3 regions of the Halomonas sp. V046 genome follow, and region 3 is predicted to be linked to each of the others. Evidence: predicted binding sites of a transcription regulator. Region 3 holds the regulator's gene; each other region holds the start of a gene.
What was found. Region 3 encodes PhoB, which activates phosphate uptake and scavenging genes when phosphate is short. Its sites were predicted from a motif close to TGTCATANNNNTGTCANA; they were not measured.
Positions count from the first base shown of each region.

Region 1: a site for PhoB is predicted at 2,120-2,137, ahead of ACUN9Y_RS04365 (UDP-2,3-diacylglucosamine diphosphatase). Genes of this name have one in related genera too.
Region 2: a site for PhoB is predicted at 2,219-2,236, ahead of phnC (phosphonate ABC transporter ATP-binding protein). Genes of this name have one in related genera too.

Region 1 is NZ_JBQXYF010000002.1:426,707-430,964, reverse strand. Features, by position in the region: gene ACUN9Y_RS04380 (glutathione S-transferase family protein) at 1-18, opposite strand, end outside; gene ACUN9Y_RS04375 (glutathione S-transferase family protein) at 210-863, opposite strand; gene ACUN9Y_RS04370 (hypothetical protein) at 1,068-1,235, opposite strand; gene ACUN9Y_RS04365 (UDP-2,3-diacylglucosamine diphosphatase) at 1,278-2,078, opposite strand; gene ACUN9Y_RS04360 (adenosylhomocysteinase) at 2,334-3,707, opposite strand; gene ligB (NAD-dependent DNA ligase LigB) at 3,883-4,258, opposite strand, start outside.
Region 2 is NZ_JBQXYF010000013.1:82,569-86,826, forward strand. Features, by position in the region: gene ACUN9Y_RS17360 (DUF7482 domain-containing protein) at 236-1,462, opposite strand; gene phnC (phosphonate ABC transporter ATP-binding protein) at 2,300-3,163, shown strand; gene phnD (phosphonate ABC transporter substrate-binding protein) at 3,276-4,258, shown strand, end outside.
Region 3 is NZ_JBQXYF010000002.1:9,326-13,583, forward strand. Features, by position in the region: gene ACUN9Y_RS02475 (chorismate--pyruvate lyase family protein) at 97-624, shown strand; gene ubiA (4-hydroxybenzoate octaprenyltransferase) at 845-1,732, shown strand; gene phoB (phosphate regulon transcriptional regulator PhoB) at 1,871-2,560, shown strand; gene phoR (phosphate regulon sensor histidine kinase PhoR) at 2,562-3,881, shown strand; gene ACUN9Y_RS02495 (hypothetical protein) at 3,917-4,258, opposite strand, start outside.

The DNA.
Region 1 (4,258 bases), 420 kb from region 3:
GATATGAACGGACGACATACGGCCTCCCTGAGCCCCTCGGCTCGTCTGGGCGACGCCGCCCTCGCGGCGCTATCGCCTCAGTATGGACCATCGACACCCTTACCTTCAGCGCAGTGTCACCACCGAGGAGGGTGGCCGATGTGGAAGCCTTTCCGGGTTGCCAAAAATCGCAGCACCCTGTGGATCTCCTCCGACTTTCACCCCAATAACTAGCCAGGAAACTCCGGCGCTACCAGCACGGCCTTGCCGGATGCCCGTTCCCGCAGGCGCTCGACGTAGGCTTCCACGCGTGGCGCCTTGTCGATCAGACCCCGCGCCGGCGGCGTACCCACGAGATAGTCGAGCATCGGCGCGGCGATGGCGTCGGCCAGCGTGAAGGTCTTTCCGACCAGGTAGTCACCGTCGCCCAGCTGCTGCTCGAGGATCGCCAGCACGCGTGCGACATCCGGCGTGGCTTCGCGTACCTGGTCTTCCCGCACGCTGCCGTCGGGCCCCTTGGGGAAAACGAGCTCAAGCAGGTAACGCCGCACAATGGCCTGGTCGACCTGGGTCGAGAGTGCCGCGCACCATTGGTCGACCTGGGCACGCTGGACGCTATCGGTCGGCTGCAGGGCCGGGCCATCGAACTCGGCATCGAGATAGCGACAGATGCTGGCCGTCTCGAACAGGCTGTGCTCGCCGTGGATCAGCACCGGCACCTTGTCGAAGGGGTTAAGCGTTGTGAGCTCCGGCGCGTGCAGGCCGTAGCGAGTACCGCCATGGGTCATGCCGGCATCGAACTCGATGCCCTTCTCATGGCAGGTCAACATCACGCTGCGCACGAAGTTGCTGAACGTCGGGCCGATAATATGAACCGCGGACATGATCATCTTCCTCTGCAAGCAGGCGACACCGAGAGCCGGTATCCACGCGAGGCCATCCCCGCGCTACCCAAAGCATGGCAAGCCACGGCAGATGTTCAAGAATATATGCCGTGGCTTGCCAATTGGATCATCCAGCCACGATCAACGTTGGAGAGCCCTCTCCCCGGCGTCACGGCACGACCGCCAGGGGACACAGAAAGCCCATCAAGCCCCGGCCAATACGCCTGCGCCGTGAGGGACCATGACCGGCTCCTCTTCGATCACCCGCCCCTGCCAGTCGATCAACGCCAGCTGGCCGTTGGGGCGTTCGATCAGCGCCGTGCAGTGCTCTACCCAGTCGCCGTCGTTGCAGTACAGCACGCCGTGGCGCACGCGAAAGCCGGCCTTGTGGATGTGTCCTGTGAAGAAAGCCCATCAGGCCCCGGCCAGCGCGCCTGCGCCGTGAGGGACCATGACCGGCTCCTCTTCGATCACCCGCCCCTGCCAGTCGATCAACGCCAGCTGGCCGTTGGGGCGTTCGATCAGCGCCGTGCAGTGCTCTACCCAGTCGCCGTCGTTGCAGTACAGCACGCCATTGCGCACGCGAAAGCCGGCCTTGTGGATGTGTCCTCCGACATAGCCATCCAGCCCTTCGCGCGCGGCCTGATGCAGCGCCGCCTGCTCGAACTGGGCAACGTAGCGCTGGGCGGCGCCGATACGCCCCTTCACCGCGCCCGATAGCGACCAATAGGGCATACCCAGCGCCGAGCGCGTCTTGTTGCACCAGCGATTGAGCGCCAGCACGAACTGATGCATGCCATCGCCAAGCGCCAGAAGCCAGGGCGCGACCCGCACGTGGGTGTCGAACTCGTCGCCGTGGCTGATCAGCAGGCGGCGGCCATCGGCGGTTTCATGAATCGCCCGACGCTCGATGCTGACACGATGCACCTGCAAGCCACACAGGCGCCGTAGCGCCGCATCGTGATTGCCGGGAATATAGACGATCTCGCAGCCGCCCCTGGCCAGGCGCAGCAGTCTGGCCACCAGGCGCTGCTGCTCGGCCGGCAAGGCCGCACGCCGATGCATGGCGATCAGGTCGATGATGTCACCGACCAGATACAGCCGCTCTGGGCGCACCCGGCGCAGCAGTCGCGACAGCAGTGCCGCCTGGCAGTCTCGTGTGCCAAGGTGCAGATCGGAGATGAAGAGAGTTCGAACGGTCAGCGGGGTAGCCATGGGCGATCTCCTGTGAACGCCCGTTCAGCCTGCCCACCGGCAATGACAACGTCGTGGCACCCGGGTGACCAAGCAATGACCGTCGTGGCTCTTCGCTCCCCGATCCCGCACTCCCCGGTCCCGCGCATTCGCCAGTCCCACGCGCTCCCCCCGGTCCCGCGTGGCCCGCGTCGATGGCCCCACAGCGCCGCTGCGTGAGCTGGCCCCTGGCGATCAGCCTCGACGTCGGTCCCCAACATTGCCCTGTGCCACCCATCAGTAGCGATAGTGATCCGGCTTGTAGGGCCCGTCGACCGCGACCCCGGTGTACTGCGCCTGCTCCTCGGTGAGTCGGGTGATCACCCCGCCGAAGCCTTCGACCATGTAGCGTGCAACCTCCTCATCGAGATGGCGCGGCAACACCGTGACCTCGATGGCCGCCTGGCGCTCATCGCCCTCGAGCTCGGCGAAGCGTCGGCCGTCGAAGCGCCGCTCGAACAGATGCATTTGCGCCAGCACCTGGTTGGCGAAGGAGCCGTCCATGACCCGGGAAGGATGCCCGGTGGCATTGCCCAGATTGACCAGGCGCCCCTCGGACAGCAGGTAGAGCACGTTACGACTCTGAGGGTCGATAGCCTGGCCCGGAGCGGCGTCGCGATAGACCTTGTGCACCTGGGGCTTGACCTCCTCCCACTGCCAGCGGCGGCGCATGAAGGCGGTATCGATCTCGCTGTCGAAGTGGCCGATGTTGCACACCACGGCGCCGTTTTTCAGGGCCCCGAGCATGGCCGCGTCGCAGGCGCCGATATTGCCGGTGCAGGTGACCACCAGATCGATCTTGCCAAGCAGCGCCTGATCGACGCTGTCCTCGCCGCGGTTGATGCCGTCGCGATGCGCGGAGACGACCTCGAAGCCGTCCATGCAGGCCTGCATGGCACAGATCGGATCGATTTCGGCGATCCGGACGATCATGCCTTCCTGGCGCAGCGAGGCCGCCGAGCCCTTGCCGACGTCACCGTAGCCCATCACCAAGGCCTGCTTGCCGGCCAGCAGATGGTCGAGCCCGCGCTTGATGGCGTCGTTGAGGCTATGGCGACAGCCGTACTTGTTGTCGTTCTTGGACTTGGTCACGGCGTCGTTGACGTTGATCGCCGGCACCATCAGCTCGCCCAGGCGGGCCATGTCCAGCAGGCGATGGACCCCGGTGGTGGTCTCTTCGCTGATGCCATGCACCGCAGCGAGCTTGTCGGCATGACTGGCGTGCAGCCGCAGGGTGAGATCGCCGCCGTCATCCAGCACCAAGTTAGGCGTCCAGCCGCCCGGGCCGGCCACGGTCTGCTCGATGCACCACCAGAACTCGTCCTCGCTTTCGCCCTTCCAGGCGAACACCGGAATCTCGGCTGCTGCAATGGCCGCGGCGGCGTGATCCTGGGTCGAGAAGATGTTGCACGACGACCAGCGCACCGACGCTCCCAGATCGATGAGGGTCTCGATCAGCACCGCGGTCTGAATCGTCATATGGATACAGCCGGCGATGCGCGCGCCCGCAAGCGGCTGGGCGTCGCGATACTTGGCGCGAATCGTCATCAGCGCCGGCATCTCGCTCTCGGCGATGCGAATCTCACGCCGGCCCCAGTCGGCAAGCCCCATATCGGCCACGCGGTAGTCGTCGAAGGCACCGAGCGCCGCGGATGCTGGTGCGACAGGGGACGATGCATCACCTGGCGAAGAAGAGGCAACTGAGGCGTTGGAAGCCTGGTTCGGGGTCATGCCGGTCTCCTGACTCGGGACACTGAAACATCGCGCTGCCCCTCACTATAGGCAGCTAAGGCGCAGGCTCGCCAACGCCGAGGCGGCGGCTACTGGCGAATCCACCGGCGAAGCCCTCCACGCCTGCCGCGCCCAACCGAGCCACCAGCGTCACGACCTCGGGGTGGGTAGCGAAGTCTCGCCAGGCCCTCGCCCTGACCTCGCCGATCCCGTCCACCGAGCGCCAGTCATCGACGCTGCGCCGGGCGATCTCGGCCCAGGTGGCGGGCAACACATCGGGCAAGGGCGGCGCGCCGAGGGCCACCAGCCAGCGGCGAAAGCCGCGTTTCTCGGCGCCGGCAAGGCGCCTTGCCAGGTCCTCGGCGGCTTGCTCACCGATACCCGGCACCTCACGTAGCTGGCGCCGAACGAGGGAGCGCCAGGCCAGCACG
Region 2 (4,258 bases), on a different contig from region 3:
AATGGCGATGGTCGCCTTTAAAAGCCGTTCAGACGGGCGCGGAAGGTTCGCGTTAGCGCATCTCATACGCCTATCGCCTCCGCGTCAGTAAGTGATGCCTGTTCGGGCCGATGGTGTGACTCTTCAAGAGGAGGCAGGTCTCCATTGACGAGGGTTATACGGATCAGCGGGAATTGTTGGTTTTCTTCTCGCTGTAGGGTCTCGGATGTTCAATGGAACATCCGAGACTCTACAGTTAGTTTATGCGATAAACCGTCGGGCAGTTGACGATGATGCCAGCCGGTTTCAAGGGGCCATCGTCAATGATGCTGACGAGCAGGCCTTTTTCTGCGGCGTTCTCGATATCAAATGCGTTGGTCAATTTGGTACGATAGCCCGCTTCGATAGCGGCATCCGTCCATTTGGCTGGAAACAATCGCCACATTGGAGAATAGTCGAGGTTGATGGTGTTGATGCCACCAAGAACATTTAGTGGACCATGCGAACCAGCGTCCGAAAGTGCGCTGTTGACGCCTTGCCGGAACGGGTTGTCGATACCTGTAGGCCCATTGGCAATCGCATAGATGCGCTCTGCGGTTTCCCCCGGCGAGGCATCTTCGAGCGCAAAGGGCAGGTCATTCAATGCGGGGGTATGGATAGCACCTTCGAGCGCTGCAATCCCCGGATCATTGGATTCGGTTGACAAGTAGATGATCGGTTTTCCGAACGTATAACCCAGCGTCAGCTGCATCGTTACTGTGCCCTTTTCGGGGCAAATGTTGACGACCTTATCGTGGACCTTGCTATAGTCCATCTCGCCGTCGCACATAGCGTTCAATTCGTCCTCGGACGCCATCGATACCATCGGCATGTTGAAGATTGCCGACATGCCTTCGACCTGAACCATCGGGCTGTAATCGGTATCACCCACGGCACCGGCTTGGGCGGCGGCAGGGGGGAAGAAATTTGGTGCCTCACCCGGGGTCACGCTATGCTCGGGCGTAAAATCAACGGTACCACCGGCGAAGACAAATACGCCGTCTTTGTTGATAGTCGCGGTGCGTGTTGCCTTGCCCGTGAAGCTATACCCCATTTTGGGTGAGAAATTGATCCCATGAAGATCGGCTAGATATTGGTCGGAGACATCAGTTAGGACCGACCAGGCTGGTAGACCGTTTACTTCACCACGCCGCAATGGCAGTTCAACAGTGCCGGTTTCGAGGTTGACATGGCCCGATTTCAGCAACAGCACAGGCCCAAGGAATGACGGATTGATTTCTGAAGGTGACGGGGATGCCGCGATGATATATTCATCAGGATAAATTGAAGCGGGTGCCGGGCGAACTTCGGCGAGTGGCGCACCTTCTTCGCCGCGGACGATGACCTCTGCATTGGCATGTGTTGCCATGAAAGTGGATGACCCCATGAGGGTTATTAGCGCCACCAGCATCTTATCTAACGGTTTTGTGTTCAAAATCGCCATAATGGTTTCTCCCTCGTTTTTGATCTTGTGTGGGGCTTGTATGCAAGCTGCGTGTCTCGTTGATGCTCTGGGTCCTAGTTAAGTTATGGTTAAAGTGTGTTTTTCGCCGGTACACGTAAAAGCATAGATATTCACAAATTTAGACCTTTGTGTCTGATTGTGCCAGCGCGGACTATGCGGGGATTCTCGGAGTGGTGCGCAGGAAAACTCTCTTCTGCGTGTAGGTAAATTCTTTAATTGGCGTAGGAATATCCATCAATATCTTTGCTGAATTGGAACTTGTCTGCGTAAATTGGTGCTTTAACGGGCGCCTGGTCTAAAGCGTTCGTGTAGTGGTGTTTATGCGAAAACTTGAAGATAAAAATATATCGTATTGCGTGGTTGTGCTTGGTTGTTGGTACACCTGCTTAGGGAAGATCAACTTATTTTCATTATGTTACGCATCGGCGGTGCGTGAAAATTTTGCTCAGATACGTATGACCCTATCAAGTTGGGCTGTGCCGAGAGCCAGAAAGGGCCGCGCGGAGGAGGAGGCACGGTGTGAGGTAGACCGCCCAAGTAGCGGTGGTGGTGTGCCTGGAGTGGCCTTCCGAGCCTGGTGTTTGAAGATTGTCCGCGATGTGTCGACATTTGGCGGTGAAAATGACGATTCGACGGCATTTCGATGACAAAAATAAGTCAGAAGCTGCCAAGTCGTTGATAGGTGGCTGGGATCTCCCTGCAGGCCTCGCATTGCGCTCTAGCGACCCATGAAAATGTCACCAGACTGACATTGTCTAGACAACTGCCCTTCACATTGCTGCCCCAGACTGGCGCCATTCCTAGAGGAGAGGCGTCATGTCCATTCCCACCATCATCGTCGAGCAGTTGCACAAGTCCTTCGGCCAGCGCCGGGTGCTTGATGATGTGAGTTTTCGCGTTGCGCCGGGCGAGATGGTCGCGCTGATCGGCCCATCGGGCTCCGGCAAGTCCACCCTGCTGCGCCACCTGGTTGGCCTGACCTGTGGCAGCCGCGGGCGGGGTGGGCGCGTCGAGTTGATGGGGCGTGAGGTGCAGGCCGGCGGTCGCCTGCGTCGCGCCAGTCGCGGCGAGCGGTGCCGCACCGGCTATATCTTCCAGCAGTTCAACCTGGTGGGGCGCCTGAGCGTGTTGGCCAATGTACTGGTGGGGCGTCTTGGCAGCATGCCACGCTCCCGGGCGCTGCTGGGCCGCTTCACCGAGCAGGAGCGCCAGCGGGCGCGGGCTTGTCTGGCTCGTGTCGGCCTCGAGGGAATGGTCGATCAGCGCGCCAATACCCTGTCCGGCGGTCAGATGCAGCGGGTGGCCATCGCCCGCGCCCTGATGCAGGACGCCGAGGTGATCCTGGCCGACGAGCCGATTGCCTCCCTGGATCCGCGCAGTGCCCGTGAAGTCATGGAGATATTGAGCCGCATTCACGCCGAAGACGGCCGCACCGTGGTCGTTACCCTGCATCAGGTCGATGTGGCTCGGCGCTACTGCCACCGCGCCATCGCCCTGAAGGATGGACGGCTGTACTTCGATGGCGCCATCGGTGAGTTGACCGACGCGCGACTGCAGTCGCTTTACGAGAATGCTGGCCTCGACGAGCTGCGTGCCGGCGAAGCCCTGAGCGCCGAGACCACGCCCCCCCGTCGCCAGGGGAGCACCGCCCGAGCCCCGACGACGCCGGTCATGGCCTAACCCTGCGGGCTTGCCCACGACCGCGGCCGTTGACGACTCGTCGGCGGCGCCGAAGGCACCCCCAACCGCCACCTGTTCGCATCATCCCATCCCGACCCTCGGAGACATTGCCATGGCTTTCGCTTCCTTTCGCCGCCTGACCCTGCCGTTGATCGCCGGACTCGGCCTCGCCGCCGGTGCCCAGCTTGCCGCTGCCGATGCCGACACCCTCAAGTTCGGCATCATCTCCACCGAGTCCAGCACCAATCAGCAGCCGCTGTGGCAGCCGTTTCTCGATGACATGTCGGAGAGTCTCGGCATGGAGGTCGAGCCGTTCTTCGCCACCGACTATGCCGCGGTGATCCAGGCCATGCGCTTCGATCAGATCGATCTTGCCTGGTACGGCAACAAGTCGGCCATGGAGGCCGTGGATCGCGCCGGCGGTGAGATCTTCGCCCAGACCGTGCCAGAAGGCGGTCAGCCGGGCTACTGGAGCCTGATGATCGTCAATCAGGACAGTGACCTGCAAAGCATCGATGACATGCTGGCCTCCGCCTCGGAGCTGGTGTTTGGCAACGGCGATCCCAATTCCACGTCGGGCTATCTGGTGCCGGGCTATTACGTGTTCGCCAAGAACGGCGTCGATGCCACGACCGCGTTCAAACGCACCCTGAACTCGAGTCACGAGACCAATGCCCTGTCGGTGGCGAATCATCAGGTGGATGTCGCCACCTTCAACTCCGAAGGCATGGAGCGTCTGGAGATCACCGCGCCGGAGAAGGCCGAGCAGCTTCGGGTGATCTGGAAGTCGCCGCTGATTCCGTCCGATCCGCTGGTGTGGCGCACCAATTTGTCTGATGAGACCAAGGACCGTCTGCGCGACTTCTTCCTCAACTACGGCGATAACGCCGAAGAACAGGCGATTCTCGAGCCGCTGCAGTGGGCTCGTTTCGATGCCTCCGACAACGACCAACTGCTGCCGATTCGTCAGCTGGCGCTGTTCAAGCAGCGCGCCGAAATCGCCAACGACGACAGCCTGACGCAGGCCGATCGCGAGGCGCAGCTTGCTGAGCTGGATGCCAAGCTCGATGCCCTCGACCAGCGTCTGCAGGAGGT
Region 3 (4,258 bases):
CGGGCATCCGGACGCCGGGGCGTGCCGTCTCGCCTGACCGCCATGGTACACTATTGCCCTCATTTTCAGTGACCTGGAGGCGTCGTCGACCCGGCCATGACACAGGATCCCCGCTGGCAGCCCCTGGCCGCCGCCCGAGCACAGATGAGCGCGGCCTGGTGGCGCTGGGTCGCCTCCCGAGATTCGCTCACCGAGCGCCTGGTACAGGCCGCCAACGGTCGCGACTTCCAGGTCCGGCTGATCACCCAGCACCTCGGCCAGGCCCACCGCGACGAGGCCAGTGCTCTGGGCTTGAATCCGGATCGACGCGTATGGCTGCGCGAAGTGGCGCTGTGTGTCGATGATGTCCCCTGGGTGATGGCGCGCTCGGTCACCGCCGATGTTCCACGCCGCGCGACGCCGTTCGATGGCCTCGGCGAGCGGTCCCTCGGTAGCTGGCTGTTCCGCCAACCAGACCTGCAGCGCGGCCCCATCGAGGTGTGTCGTGCCCCACGGCCAATCGACCACACGACGGGGCCGTGGCAGCGGCGATCGGTCTTCCGCCATGCCGACATCGAAGTCCTGGTGCAGGAAACCTTCCTCGACCAAATGGCCGACGCGCTACGCCTGTCCGTACCGCGCTAGGCGCTCGGCGCTCGGCGACGCCGCCGGCACTTGCCGTGCACTAACACCACGTCGAACGGCGACCGCCGGTAGTCTTTCGACCGGCGCCGCGCTAGGCTTGGCAAGCTGAAGATCCCCGCCAGCGCCTTGCACGTCCATGGCACGCACGCCTGGCGCTGCCCCGGCAGCCAGCGCCTCGGACGTCGAGCGCGGGACGGCCTGCAACCGACGAGAGAGTCCGATGGAACGATCCCTGCTGCGCCCCAAGGGGCTGACCCGCCTCCCCGACTTCCTGGCGCTCACGCGCCTGGATCGCCCCATCGGCACCTGGCTGCTGATGTGGCCGACCCTGTGGGCACTGTGGATCGCCTCCGAGGGCGTGCCCGAGCGCGCCACGCTGCTGATCTTCGTCGTCGGGGTCTACCTGATGCGGGCCGCCGGCTGCGTGGTCAATGACTACGCCGATCGCCACTTCGACGGTCACGTCAAACGCACCAAGGCGCGTCCCCTCGCCACCGGACGCATCAGCGAACGAGAGGCCAAGGTGCTGTTCGTCGGCCTGATCGCCGCGGCCTTCGTGCTGGTCTGGTTCACCAACGGCTTCACCGTCTGGTTGTCGCTGATCGGCGCGCTACTGGCGGCGATCTATCCGTTCATGAAGCGCTATACCCACTTCCCACAGGTGGTGCTCGGCGCCGCCTTTTCCTGGGCCATCCCCATGGCCTTCGGTGCGGTACTCGGTGAAGTGCCCACGGTGGGCTGGCTGCTGTTTGTTGCCAACGTGCTGTGGACGGTGGCCTACGACACCGAATACGCCATGGTCGACCGTGACGACGACTTAAAGATCGGCATCAAGTCCACCGCCGTGCTGTTCGGGCGCTTCGACAAGCGCATCATCGGTCTGCTGCAACTGGCGACCCTGGCCCTGTTGGGCTGGGTCGGCGGAGTGCTCGACCTTGGCGGCTTCTACTGGCTGGGTCTTGCGGCCATGGCGGCGACCTTCGTCCATCAACAGCGCTTGATCGGGGATCGCGACCGCGATCGCTGCTTCCAGGCGTTTCTGAACAATCACTGGTCCGGTCTGGTGCTGTTCGCCGGTTTGGCATTAAGCCTCTACCCTGCCCTGTAACCCCCGTACAGCGGGGTTATCGCGGCGCGGAAGGGCTGTCTTTCCGCGACCATCCGGGCGACACTGTCATGTGATTGTCATATTGACGTGCTGTCATCGTCATCGTCCTGTCAACGACCCTGACCATGAGGCCCTGGGATGACCGCCAAGACTGTACTGATCGTCGACGATGAAGCGCCGATCCGCGAAATGATCGCCGTGGCGCTGGAAATGGCCGACTATCGCGTGCTCGAGGCCGACAACGCCCAGGCCGCCCACGCCATCATCGTCGACCACCTGCCCGACCTGGTGCTGCTCGACTGGATGATGCCCGGCACCAGCGGCATCGAGCTGGCACGCCGGCTCAAGCGTGAGGAGGCTACCGCGGAATTGCCGATCATCATGCTCACCGCCAAGGGCGAAGAGGACAACAAGATCCAAGGCCTGGAATCCGGCGCCGATGACTACATCACCAAGCCGTTTTCACCGCGTGAGCTGGTGGCCAGGCTCAAGGCCGTGCTGCGCCGGGCGACCCCGCGCGGCATCGAGGACCCGGTCGAGGTCGAGGGCCTGATGCTCGACCCCGTCAGCCATCGCGTCAGCGTCGAGGGCAAATCGCTGGAAATGGGGCCGACCGAGTATCGGCTGCTGCAATTCTTCATGACCCACCAGGAACGCGCCTACACCCGCGGCCAGCTGCTGGACCAGGTGTGGGGCGGCAATGTCTATGTCGAGGAACGCACCGTGGACGTCCATATCCGTCGCCTGCGCAAGGCCCTCGGAGAACCTCATCAGCAACTGATCCAGACGGTGCGCGGCACCGGCTATCGGTTCTCCGCCAAGGCCTGAAGTGGGACGCCTCTGGAAACGAGAGCTATGGCGCCTGGTGGCGCTGGTGGCGATCGGTGGCCTGCTCGGCTGGCCGTTTGCGCTGACAAGCTACGGCGTGATTGTCGGCCTGGCCCTGTGCCTGGCCCACCACATGCGCCAGCTCCATGCACTCTACGACTGGCTGGCCCATCGCCCCCAGCAAGAGCCGCCAGCCTCCAGCGGCCTGTGGGGCGAATTGTTCGACCGCCTGTATCGCTACCAGAAAGGCCAGCGCACTACCCAGCGGCGTCTGCGGGCCACCCTGCAGCGCATCCAGGAATCGTCCGAGGCCATGCGCGACAGCGTGGTGATGCTCGACCGTCACGGCGACCTGGAATGGTGGAACAGTGCCGCCGAGCGCATGCTCGGGCTCAAGCCCGCCCTCGATCGCGGCCAGCACATCACCAATCTGCTGCGCGACCCACGCTTCGTCAGCTACTTCGCCTCACGCGACTATCGCGATCCCCTGACGCTGACATCGCCGATCGATGAGCAGATGGTGTTGCAGTTCCAGATCACCCTGTACGGCGACGATGAACGCCTGCTGATGGCCCGCGACATCACGCGACTGCACCGTCTGGAGCAGATGCGTCGGGACTTCGTCGCCAACGTCTCCCACGAGCTCAGAACGCCCCTGACGGTGCTCACCGGCTACCTGGAGACGTACGCCGACATGGCCAGCCTGCTGCCCGAGCGACTCGGCCGCGGCATCGACCAGATGCAGACGCAGACACTGCGGATGCAGAACCTGGTCAATGACCTGCTGCTGCTCTCCCGGCTGGAAACGGACCAGGGTGGCGAGGATGACGTTCGCATCGAGCCGGCCACGCTGCTCGCCGGGGTACAGCGCGATGCCGAGGCCCTGTCGGCGGGCGACCACCAGATCGAGATCGAGATCGACGACAGCCGCGCCGTACTGGGCAACGAGAAGGAGCTTCACAGCGCGATCTCCAACCTGGCCTTCAATGCGGTGCGCTACGCCGGCCCCGGCTCGCATATTCGATTGCGCTGGCGCGCCTGCCAGGGGGGCGCCTGCCTGGAAGTCGAAGACGACGGCGAAGGCATCGACGCGCGTCATCTCCCGCGCCTGACCGAGCGCTTCTACCGTGTCGACAAGGGTCGCAGTACCGCCACCGGGGGCACCGGACTGGGACTGGCCATCGTCAAGCACGTGCTATTGCGCCACAACGCCCAGCTCGACATCAGCTCTCAACTGGGCCAGGGGGCGACGTTCCGCTGCGTGTTCCCGCACGACCGCTTGATCGCCGCCGCCGACGATTCTCGTCGGCGTCAGGCCTGAGATCGACTCCACCCGGCCCCGCGGTGTCGGCAAGCTCAGCGAATCTGCTCTTTCAAGCCGTAATAATCATCTGATTTAAATATCTCGATCTCGGCGGCGAGTGACGTGCCTTCCTGCTTGGAAAGCAGAACGCTGGCCACCGCGCTCAGCGAACACAGCACCTCCTTGCACTCGATGCGCGCCTTCATCACCGAACGGCTGACCAGCACCAGGCACAGGCTCTGCAACTGCGACAGGTTCTCGGCGAGCTGTCGGTGCAGGTTACCGGCGACCTGGGCACACAGCTCGGCATCCTGGATGTCGCTGCTGCCGTACTCACGACGAAAATCGTCCTCCCTGCCGTCGGGAATCAAGAACTCGACGAACTCGACGTAGTC